2 regions of the Thermoanaerobacterium calidifontis genome follow, and region 2 is predicted to be linked to the other one. Evidence: riboswitches for the same ligand, from Rfam matches in the RefSeq annotation. Region 2 holds a riboswitch; the other holds the start of a gene.
What was found. Region 2 has a riboswitch for cyclic di-AMP ahead of ACZ42G_RS08910 (cell wall hydrolase). Riboswitches for the same ligand answer to the same signal wherever they lie in the genome.
Positions count from the first base shown of each region.

Region 1 (5,719 bases), 1.3 Mb from region 2:
ACTGTGCTATATATGTCTTTACACCCATTCTCTTAGCATTGTACGCTGCAAGATAGCTTGCCGCCACATAAATGGCATCATGTGCACCTCTAAGCCCCCAGTGATGTGCTTCATTTACCTCAACGGGTATGTTTCTGTCGCCGTGCCACTTCATCAACATCTGGTTCTCTCTAATGGATTCTTCTACTTCTCTTGGCCCCCTGCCATCTAGTACATTGTACCAGCAAAGGGGTATAGCTGCCCAGGCATTGTTTATCGTGTCTTTTAACACTTTTGCCATTTTAAAGACATCATTCGTTCCACTGTAACATCTAAGCAGCGGATAATTTCCACGCCTTGACTCATCGTAAAGTCTTTTGAATTCTTCTTCAGTCCTTATAGGCACACCACCTGCCCCATCAAGCGATGCTTTATACTTTTTATCAAAAAAGTGCTCTTGCGTATTTTGATCAGGGGCTATAGATATCACATCGAGAATTTTTTCTTCCGCAATCCTCCTTACACCTTTAAGCGTATCATCATACGAAGGCAACCCAAAGTGATGCCTTATTATAGGATAAGGATAGCTTTTCTCAATCCTTTCAACCACATCTTTACCATATTCTATTTCGCTATGTGAAGCTTTCTCTCCTCTTAGGTATGAAATTGTGTACTCATCACCAAAAGTTCCATCAAAAATTTCCTCAAATATTCCTGACTCTTTTGCAACTAAGCAATTGGGCTCTGTGCCTCCAAATATCCATCTAATATTGTTCAAACCATATTTTCGTATTTTATCTTTAAGCTCATTCAATATGATTTTCAGTGTTTCTGGAGTCAGTCTATAACTTACACCTACTATATCAGGTTTCTTTAAAGTCACTGTATCTACCAACTTATCAATAGATGTAGCAGGACCTAAAAAATCCACTTTATACCCTTCCTGCTCTGCCATATTTAAAAATCTATATACTCCCGCAACATGGACGTCATTTTCTATAGAAGCTGCAATAATATATTTTTTCATGCGACAGTGATCTCCTCCTTTAACCCCTCTATCATTTCCTTTATTTCTTCTACGCTTTTCCCTTCCAATCCCAGTTTCCCTACTGTGCGCCCGATTTTCCAATAGTTCACCTCATGCATACACGATGCCAAATGAATTATGGAATCTATAGTATAAGTAGGAATGCCTAATTGTTTGCCAATCGATGAAATAGGCACCAAGCTCATTGGCACATCTTCAAAAATGTACCTACTATTAAGATTTTTTGGCGCAAGCAAGCCTCTATAAGCATCTGTCTTTTGAATCGCATCATACAGATTGTCTGCAATAACGCCGTATGCATCTTTAAGCCAATCAAGCGCTGTAACAGCATTGACACCTAAAGCGTGGGCAACTGCTATTCTCTCCCTGTCCATTCTTTCCAATATTTTAGCCACCGAAGGTGATATGCCTTCCAGATAATATTGAAAATCACCTTCTGTAGTCTCTATTCTTGCAGAATTCAAAAGTGTAGGCGCTGGATGAAAGATAGAACCTATATTATTTAAACTAGTCTCTAAAACATTTTCAGCAGGTACTATCTGCGAATAAGCCAATCTCAATAAATCAACAACATAATCAGCCTTCCAAGCCGGTATAGATGCCAGTGAAACCACATCTTTTATCCTGAAAATTTTTGAAATGCCATTATTCGATCTGCAAGCATATATAAACGTATCAGTCTCTGCTACTACCACATTTATATCGTCTCTAATTTTAACAATGTTATAAAACTCTATAGCGCCAAAAGTTCTTCCCGGATTCAAAACTATTATCTGATCATTTCTTAAGTGTGGTAACATTTCATAAGCTATGTCACTGTGTCCAGACGCAGGAACAGTCACCATGATTATGTCTGCATCTTTTATAGCGTCTTCCATATCGTCAGTGACCATATTAAGCTTTGCAAATCCATCTACGACACCTTCAAGATAGATACCACCATTATTTAAAATAGGAACTAATTTCTCACGAGATCTGTTGTACAAATTGACTGTAAAACCCATCAACGAAAGATGTGCCGCCATCGCCTGCCCACCATTGCCAGCACCAATGACAGAAAAAATAGGTAATCTCATTTAAAAACCTCCTTCTATTTTAGAGTATTAAAAAAGCCATAGAGAAAATCTATAGCTGAAACCCGGCAACTAATAGAAGGTAGTTGTACCAAATATATTCATGCTACTTCCTCCTCTTTCAACGCTTACGAGGTTAGCTGACGGGTTAGGGTCGAAAGATAACCCCTCCATACAAATGGATTCACCCCAAAATTGGTTTCCCCGTTTCATACGAATTCAGCGTTATAGCATATTATTAAATTAATTAAATTATACCATAGCAAAATTCCATTTGCAAATATATTAAAAAAATGTAAATTTTGTAACAAAACTGTGTCTAAATTTATAAACACTCTGGTTGCAGTGGGCGGTTATTTTTTTGGTGAACCTACTCCATCCTATAGAGGGTGGAGCTTCCTACTTCATAGACCGTTGCCTACTGCTATTCACAGCAGGTCTTACACAATCTCCATAGGCGTAACTTCGGGAGGAACCTTCCCTACAAAATTATTACTCTTATGCTGCTATGCCTAATTGTTTTAATCCTTCATATAGTACATTCATTGCTGCATTTACATCTCTGTCTATCTCTAATCCGCACTCGCATTTGTGTATTCTTACTGATAAGTCTTTTTCTACTACTTCCCCGCATCTTGAACATCTTTGTGATGTATATGCTGGATTTACTTTTACGAAGATTTTTCCCTTCTTTTTCTGCTTTATACTGGAGATATTTGTCTAACATTCCCCATCCTGCATTTGCTATTGATTTTGCAAGTTTATGATTTTTCATCATATTTTTTACTTGCAAATCTTCAATGCATATGATGTCATTATGTTTTACTATGTTATAGCTTATCTTATGTAGATAGTCCCTTCTCTGATTCGCTACTTTTTCATGAAGTTTCGCTAATCTTTTCTTTTGCTTTTCTCTGTTTTTGCTTCCTTTCTTTTTTCTTGAAAGTTGTCTTTGCAGTCTTTTTAGTTTCTTCTCTGATTTTTGTAGCCATTTAGGATTTGAGTATAATTCTCCATCTGATGTTGCAGCTATTGAGTTTATTCCTTTGTCTACTCCTATTGCTTTTTCTCTTATGACTGTTTTTTCTTTTTCTTCTTCTACTTCAACTGATAGATTTATATACCACTTTCCTGCATGGTATTTTATGTTTATTGTTTTGACTTTTGTTGGATCAAAGTTCCTATGTGCTTTGATTTTTATATGTCCTATATTTTTTATGTATACATATTCCCAAAGTTTCTTTTTGCTTCGCATTGCGGAAGTGTTATGGATGTATAGTGATATTTATCTTTGAATTTAGGATATTTGGCTCTTTTGTCAAAGAAGTTTTTATATGCTCTATCTAATCTTCTCAACACATCCTGTAATATTTGCGACTGTACTAATTTGTATTCTGTATGTTCTTTTTTATATTTTGGAAGCATGTTCTGCTGTTCTTTATATGTAAGTCCTTTGCCATATTGTTTGTAATGTTTTATTCTTTGATCCAGTGAATAGTTGTATAATTTGCGGCACAAATACAATGTATAAAAAAGCTTTTCTTCTTGTTCTTTTGTTGGCTCTATGAGAAAATGCTGACATATCATCATCTTTTCTCACCTTGGCTTTCTATATACTGTTTTATAACTTCTATAGGTGCACTACCAGTTGTAAGAAGGCAATAACTTCTTGACCAAAAATATTCTTTCCAAAGTTTTTGTTTTATCTGCGGATATTCTTTTTTTATGAGTCTAGACGATGCACTTTTATAAGCGTTAATGAATTTAGATATTTCAGAGTTTGGCTCTGCTTTGAAAAGTATGTGTACATGGTCTTTATCGTGATTCCATTCTTGCAGTGATATATTATAATTAGGTGATATATTCTCAAATATCTCCTTTAATCTATTTGATATGTTATCGTCTATTACTTTTCTTCTGTATTTTACAACCATTATAAGATGATAATACAATAAGAATACTGAATGATTATTATTATCTAATATCAGCATTATATCACCACTTCACTCTTTTACTCCTGATAATATTATAACATATAATTCCATGGTAGACAATAGAAATTCATCTCCCACCTAAAGAGAATGGGAGACTTCTTTCAAGTTTTTATTAAAATAATCGAATCATTATGTTTACCAGAAGATCTATCAGAAGAAATTTTGAAGTAGAATGAAATACATCTTTCATGCTTTTAGAGTTCAGTCTAACAGTATGCTTAAAAAATATTTTTTATCTTCTCTGATATTTGTTTGATAACAGCAATTGATAGAAGCAAATTATTGCCTCTATAAAAATAAAAGCACTCCTGCAAAATAAGCAGAGGTGCGCTATAAATTCAGATTTTTTTCTTGAGCAAATCGAAAATAAAAAATCCACACTGCTTTTATAATCCTATAAATTCCTTGCTAATTCTTCTAAAAGTTGAGAAGTAGCGCTTAATTCTTCTATGGATGAACTAATTTCTTCAAAAGCAGTAGCTTGTGTCTCAAAAAATGAACTTGATGCATTTATTTTGTCAGAAATACTTTTAATAGATTCCTGTATTTTTTCCAATATTGAGTCTATTCTACTTATTGATTCACTGCTGCTATTAGATAGCTTTCGTATCTCTTCAGCAACTACAGTAAAGCCCTTACCTTTTTCACCAGCTCTTGCGGCCTCAATGGCTGCGTTCAATCCCAATAAATTAGTTTGTTTAGAAATATTCTGAACAAATTTTAAAATATCATCAGTGCCCTTTGTATTTTCAATAGCTTTATTTACTTCTTCCAATATCTTAGTATTAGAATTAACCACAATTTCGACTCCAGAGGAAACCTCTTGAATGGCCGAAGATATTTGCTCAAGCGATGATGCAAGATTTTCGGATAGTGATAATACTTTGTGTCTTTTTTCTAAACTTTTCCCCATAAGTAAAACCCCAATTACAGTATCATCGTAGTCTTTTATAGGGATAGCATATGACTTAAACGGCACTCCATACACTTCTTTCGGTACATCTTTTATAATGTAGTTTCCAGTTCTAATGGCTTCAAAAGCTGCACCACCTTCTGGAATTGCATCACCTACTTTTGCATTAATAGGAAGCTCATCACAATTTTTTATCTCCAAATATTTTTCTCTATCTACAATGGCAAAAGATACACTGTCCTCAAAAAGTAATGGTAAAAAAGTTGTTAACTTATTAAAAAACTCAAGCATTTCATCTTTAGATACAGTTATCAATTTTAGTCCTCCTTAATTCGTTAATTTTTTAACTTCTCATAAAGCGCTATAATAAATTATATAGAATTAACGACTTTTGTCAAATTTAGCTAATATTTTTCGATCCTTCATAGGTAAGCTAAAAACATTTATTCACATCTTTTGTAAAATTGTAAAATTACTTTCTTCTTATGTAAATTAGGCCAATATCAATCAATCATTCTTGATAATTTTAAACATCCCACCTTCCTATAAACCTTAAAAGTAATTTCTAAAATGTCTCGATATCCTGTGCTTTTTGCCTTATCCAATGTAGACGACAAATTTAACTTTATATAAATATATTCTGCATAATTCTTCTAATTCCTTCTTTGTAAATTAAATAAAAAAACAATTGATTACTATTAGTCACTTTCAT
Region 1 covers NZ_AP042436.1:284,919-290,637, reverse strand. Annotated here, with positions in the region: gene ACZ42G_RS01515 (cobalamin B12-binding domain-containing protein) at 1-1,006, opposite strand, end outside; gene ACZ42G_RS01510 (NAD/NADP octopine/nopaline dehydrogenase family protein) at 1,003-2,103, opposite strand; cyclic di-AMP (ydaO/yuaA leader) riboswitch at 2,212-2,335, opposite strand; gene ACZ42G_RS01505 (transposase) at 2,599-2,781, opposite strand; partial or broken gene ACZ42G_RS01500 (RNA-guided endonuclease InsQ/TnpB family protein) at 2,831-3,355, opposite strand; gene ACZ42G_RS01495 (RNA-guided endonuclease InsQ/TnpB family protein) at 3,316-3,690, opposite strand; gene tnpA (IS200/IS605 family transposase) at 3,687-4,088, opposite strand; gene ACZ42G_RS01485 (methyl-accepting chemotaxis protein) at 4,489-5,007, opposite strand.
Region 1: it holds a riboswitch for cyclic di-AMP, as region 2 does, so the genes downstream of both, ACZ42G_RS01510 (NAD/NADP octopine/nopaline dehydrogenase family protein) here and ACZ42G_RS08910 (cell wall hydrolase) in region 2, are expected to answer to the same signal.

Region 2 (5,719 bases):
GTACTACAGTTATAAAAGATGCTGAAGAACTAAAAGTAAAAGAAAGCAATCGCATAGACACCATGGTAAGCCAATTGAGAAAAATGGGTGCTGACATAGAAGCTACAAGCGATGGTATGGTAATTGGTGGGAAAGAAAAGCTGTTTGGTGCTACGGTTGACAGCTACAACGATCATAGAGTTGCCATGTCATTAAGCATAGCTGCCCTAAAAGCTGATGGAAGTACAAAGATAAAAAATGCTGAATGTGTGAATATTTCATTTCCTGATTTTTATAGCGTACTTAATGTGCTATAATAAAAATTGGTGATTTTAATGGAAGAAAGCATACTCATAATTGAAGATGAGAAAAGAATTGCGAGATTTTTACAGATAGAGCTTGAACATGAAGGTTATAGTGTGACATTAGAATATAGCGGCAATAGTGGTTTAAGAAAGGCTTTAGATGGAGATTACGATTTGATAATCTTAGATTTGATGCTTCCAGGTTTGGATGGTTTTTCAGTCTTGAGAGAACTGAGAAAAAAATCATCAACACCTGTAATAATTTTAAGCGCAAAAGATGAGGTAAAAGACAAGGTATTAGGGCTTGATATAGGCGCTGATGATTATCTTACGAAGCCGTTTTCGATTGAAGAGCTTATGGCGAGAATAAGAAATGCCCTTAGAAAAAATGCAAAGTCAAATGCTAATAAATTGGCATATGATGGCATAACAATGGACCTGTCTACATACGAAGTAAAAAGAGATGGAATAAAGGTAGAGTTGACGAAAAAAGAGTTTGAGCTTTTGAAATATTTGATTATAAACTCTGAAATAGTGCTTACAAGAGAAAATATATTGGAGAATGTATGGGGCTACAATTATATTGGTGAGACAAACATAGTTGATGTGTACATAAGATATTTGAGGAGTAAAATTGATGAACCGTTTAATAATAAGTTGATACAGACGATAAGAGGTGTAGGATACTCTTTAAGGAAAGAAAAAGATGAAGATTAAAGGCTTTAAATTATCAATAAAGTTGAGAATTGCATTGCTTTATGCTATCATATTTTCATTTATTTTAATAGTGCTTAATGCGTCTGTGTTGTACGGCCTCAAATATTACCTTGTATATCAAGCATTTGACGATATACAAAATCAATCAGATGTCATAGTCGAAAAGCTGAAAGAGGTTGATGGAATAATTACAAGTGTAGACAAAGATTTGCTTTTCGGATCGTTGATAGGTGAAAATATGTATTTAAAGATTGTGGATTTGCAGGGGAAAATTGTGTACGTGTCTTCACCACATTTGATTGATATATCCTACGATAAAAATATAAATACACCTACAAAAATAGAAAAAGATGAGACGCATATAGCATACATAAACAGAGAGTACATTTATGGGAATAAGGGCTTTTACATTCAGGTTTATGAGGATTTAAAAAATCAGTATTTCTTTTTAAAGCTTTTGTTTGTGATGATGGCTGTTTCTGATGTCATTGGAGTATTGGTGTCTTTTTTTGCAGGGTATTTTATAACAGGTAGAGCATTAAGACCTGTTGATTATATGGTGAGAGAAGTTCATGCAATCGACGAGAAGAAATTAAATAAAAGATTGAGCGTTAATGGAAATAATGATGAACTGTCTAAGCTTGCTGCTACATTTAATGACATGCTGGACAGGCTGGAAGACTATTTTAAAAGGCAGAATGCATTTATATCAAATGTGTCTCATGAGCTTAGGACACCTTTATCTGTCTTGAAAGGATATATAGAGCTTATAGACAGGTGGGGGAAGGATAACAAAGATGTACTGGAAGAGTCTATAGGTGCTTTAAAAAAAGAAGAGCAAGAAATGGAGATATTGATTGAAAGGCTTTTAATGCTGGCAAGAGGAGATAACAAGACGCTTAATGTAAACAAGAAATTATTTAACGTTTATGAATTGATTGCAGAAATAGTCAGGAATGCTAAAGTGATTTTTAATGAAAAGAACATTGAGATTTTTTGTGATAAAACTTTGGAAATGAATGCAGATAGGAACCTTATAAAGGAGCTTCTAAGAATAATTCTTGATAATGCATTAAAATACACAGATATTGACGGCAATATAAAAATTTTTGCAGAAGAAGTAGATAAAAATGTAGCCGTAATAATTAAAGACGACGGAATCGGAATACCTGAAGAAGAGATTCCTTATATATTTGACAGATTTTATAGGGTTGACAAAGCAAGGAGCAAAGAAACTGGTGGAATGGGTTTAGGACTGTCTATTGCAAAGCTTATTGTTGAGCTGCATGGTGGAAGTATTGAAGTAAGAAGCAAATTAAATGAAGGATCTGAATTTAAAATAACGATCCCAAAAGTTTGACGGATGGGATTGTTATTTTATTTTTAGTGACATACTCCACAATATATGGTATAATATATTTATAAAATCACTATATATTGGAGGGTATAAAATGTTACAAAAAGAAGCGACGAAAAATCAGCAGATGGAGGTAAAAAGTTCTTCTAAAGAATATACATGCCCTGATTGTGGTGCACAGTTAGTTCCTGAAAGCGGATGTATTTACTGCCCATTTTGCGGTTACAGTGAATGCCACTAATTACCTATATTCCCATCAGTTTAATATGGACATATACAAGCATTCCCCTTATAATTAAAGTAAAATATGCCGAATCCCCGAAAAGGGGTACGGGGGATTTTTCTTTGGGGTGAATCCACTTAGGTGGTAGGGCGGCCCTTTGCCCGAACCCGTCAACTAACCTCGGAGGCAAAAGGGGGATTTTTATGTTAAAAAAATGTATTAAGGTAAAGCCTCTCATTGCATCATTGGCAGCGGCTCTTTTATTTTCTCAGACGGCATTTGCGGCAACGTATACTGTAAAACCTGGTGATAGCCTATACAAGATAGGCTTAAATTATGGTACAACATACAATCAAATAATGAAGCTTAACAATCTCAGTGATACAGTAATATATCCCGGACAGGTATTGGTTGTACCTGGCAGTGACAACACATATACAGTCCAAAAAGGCGATAGTTTATACTTAATTGCCACAAAATATGGTACTACTGTAGATGCTTTAAAAAATGTAAATGGTTTAACAGGTGATATGATTTATCCGGGGCAAGTTTTTGTCATACCAACGTCTACGTCTGGTACACCATCAACTTCTTCAAGTATAAGAAGCGATGTAACTGCAAACAGAGGTTCAGTCCAAAGAGGTGTTATTTCATACACAAATGCCGATTTGGATCTTCTATCAAGGCTTATAAATGCGGAAGCTGGTGGTGAACCATATCAGGCTAAAGTTGCTGTTGGTGCCGTGATAGTAAATAGGGTAAAAAGCGGTATATTTCCTAACACAATACAAGGCGTAATATATCAAGTCGATAGCAATGGTTACTATCAATTTACGCCTGTTGAAAACGGCTGGATAAATGTACCTGCCACGCCAGACTCAATAAGTGCTGCGAGAGATGCCTTAAATGGTGTAGATCCTACAAACGGCGCACTTTATTACTTTGACAACAGCAATACCAATCAGTGGCTTTGGTCATTGCCGGTTGCATTAAAAGTAGGCAATATGGTATTTTCTTATGCAAGATAAAAATGATTGCTAATGAGAGGCTAAGAGGAGCAAAATGGATACCGAAAGGTATCCATTTTGCTTTCTATAGAGTTTTTGCTTCGTACAAAGTGATAAAACCAAATATTATAAAAATGAACGCTGATATGTAGTGCAAAAGCTTTGTTGGCAATTTCTTGCCTAAATAAACTCCCAATACGATTCCAATGACATCGGCTATGAAAATTCCAGCAGTAGCGCCTAATAAAACAAATACAGGATTTTTGTATGTGGCAGTAAGTGCTAATGTCGAAAGCTGCGTCTTATCTCCAAATTCTGAAATAAAATATGTACTTATTATGGTGAAAACTGGACCGTATTTGGATTTTCTGATTTTTTCATGCCCTTCATGACCATTTTTTAATGTTATCAACCCAAAAATTAAAAAAGATATGGCAGCCAACAGCTTCACGTATTTTATCGGTATGTACTCTGTAATAAATGAGCCGAACAAAACCGCAATACCCATATTTAAAAGGGCAGCCACTAATATGCTTATTAAAACAGTTCTGGCTTTTATAAATGTGGCAAATGCCATAGCCATAAACTGTGACTTGTCGCCCATTTCAGATGCAAAAACGAGAATAAAAGACGATATTAAAGCATTCATCAAATCTGCCTCCTTGTAATTAGTATGCCAAAAAAATAAAACCTATTACATAATATGTGAACATATTACGTAAAGGTCTCATTCTTTAAGGCAAAGCCAGGTTAAAACCAGCATGTTGACTTTGCCACATATTCATATATGTGAACTACTCCCCTTTACATAGATAGATTATATAATATTTTTAGAAGACATCTACTTCATTATATAATAAGTCAAAAAATTATGTCAATGCAATTTGTTTCCTTTTCTAATTTTTTTCTTGTTTATTAATTTTATTATGCCTCCGTAAATGAGGGAAATACCAATTATAGCTGGTATTATAAATGCTATTACATTTAGCACATCTGTTTCATCGATTACGGCGATTATCATGGGAATCAGTACTATCAAGCCAATAATTATTTGTATAAAAGGATATTTGCCAACTCCTTTTATGGGTTCAGGAATCCGTCCTGTTCCAATATAATAGCCAGGGTTGTACTGGTTTTCCTCCCATTCTTTCAAATCATCTAATTCATTCTCAAATTCATTTTTTTTATTCGGCTCATTGTCTTTCATAAATAACACCTCATTGAAACATTCTAACTTTAGAATTATTATACAACTTTAAATTATTAATTCAATATGAAGCCGGGGGACCAATGGATTTTATTCTTGTAGTCTACAATGAGGTGTCTTCAAAAACTCTCCTTTTTTATTCATAGCCATATTTACCTCTTTTGTCTTTTAGCTTGCATAATTATAAAACATATATTCTACAAAAATTTAGAAATTCCTCCTAAATCGTATGTAAAAATTATTTACAAAAGCACATTATTGATGGTATAATATTATTAGGTAAAAGTTCGAAGCTCGAACTAATTTTTTAAAGATATTTAGTTCGGACTAAGAACTAATTTGGGAGGTGATAGATTGACGCAGTATCGAAAGGGCACCAATTATCTTATCAAAAATATAAACACGGCAAATGTTTTGGATGTCATTAAAAAAATGCAGCCAATCTCTCGCGTGAAAATCTCAAAAATCCTTAATATGAGCAAATCTACTGTATCTGGAATAGTAGATGAATTGATAAAGGAAGGACTTGTAAGTGAGGAGGGATTTGGAAATACCGCGTCTGCAGGCAGAAAACCTATTGAGCTTACATTTAACCCGAATGCGAAATTTTCAATAGGCATCGATATAGAATCGACGAATACAATTGGAGTGCTTACAAATTTGGAAGGAAAAATAATAAAAAAGATAAAAAGACCTACAGGAATAAAAGAAAAAGCTTTCCTAAACACAGTCAAAATCATTAAGGAATTATTAGAATATCAAGATGATATTGCAGGAATAGGAGTTGGAGCTCCTGGTATAACAAATATAGAAAAAGGAACAGTGTACGCACCGGGGCTTTCATGGGTTGACTTTAACCTTCTTTCTAAGTTGAAAGAAACGTTTGACTATGACATATTTATAGACAACAGCGTTAATTACGCA
Region 2 covers NZ_AP042436.1:1,694,714-1,700,432, reverse strand. Annotated here, with positions in the region: gene aroA (3-phosphoshikimate 1-carboxyvinyltransferase) at 1-296, shown strand, start outside; gene ACZ42G_RS08925 (response regulator transcription factor) at 315-1,001, shown strand; gene ACZ42G_RS08920 (sensor histidine kinase) at 991-2,361, shown strand; gene ACZ42G_RS08915 (hypothetical protein) at 2,453-2,599, shown strand; cyclic di-AMP (ydaO/yuaA leader) riboswitch at 2,657-2,785, shown strand; gene ACZ42G_RS08910 (cell wall hydrolase) at 2,785-3,609, shown strand; gene ACZ42G_RS08905 (TMEM165/GDT1 family protein) at 3,674-4,237, opposite strand; gene ACZ42G_RS08900 (hypothetical protein) at 4,463-4,795, opposite strand; gene ACZ42G_RS08895 (ROK family transcriptional regulator) at 5,150-5,719, shown strand, end outside.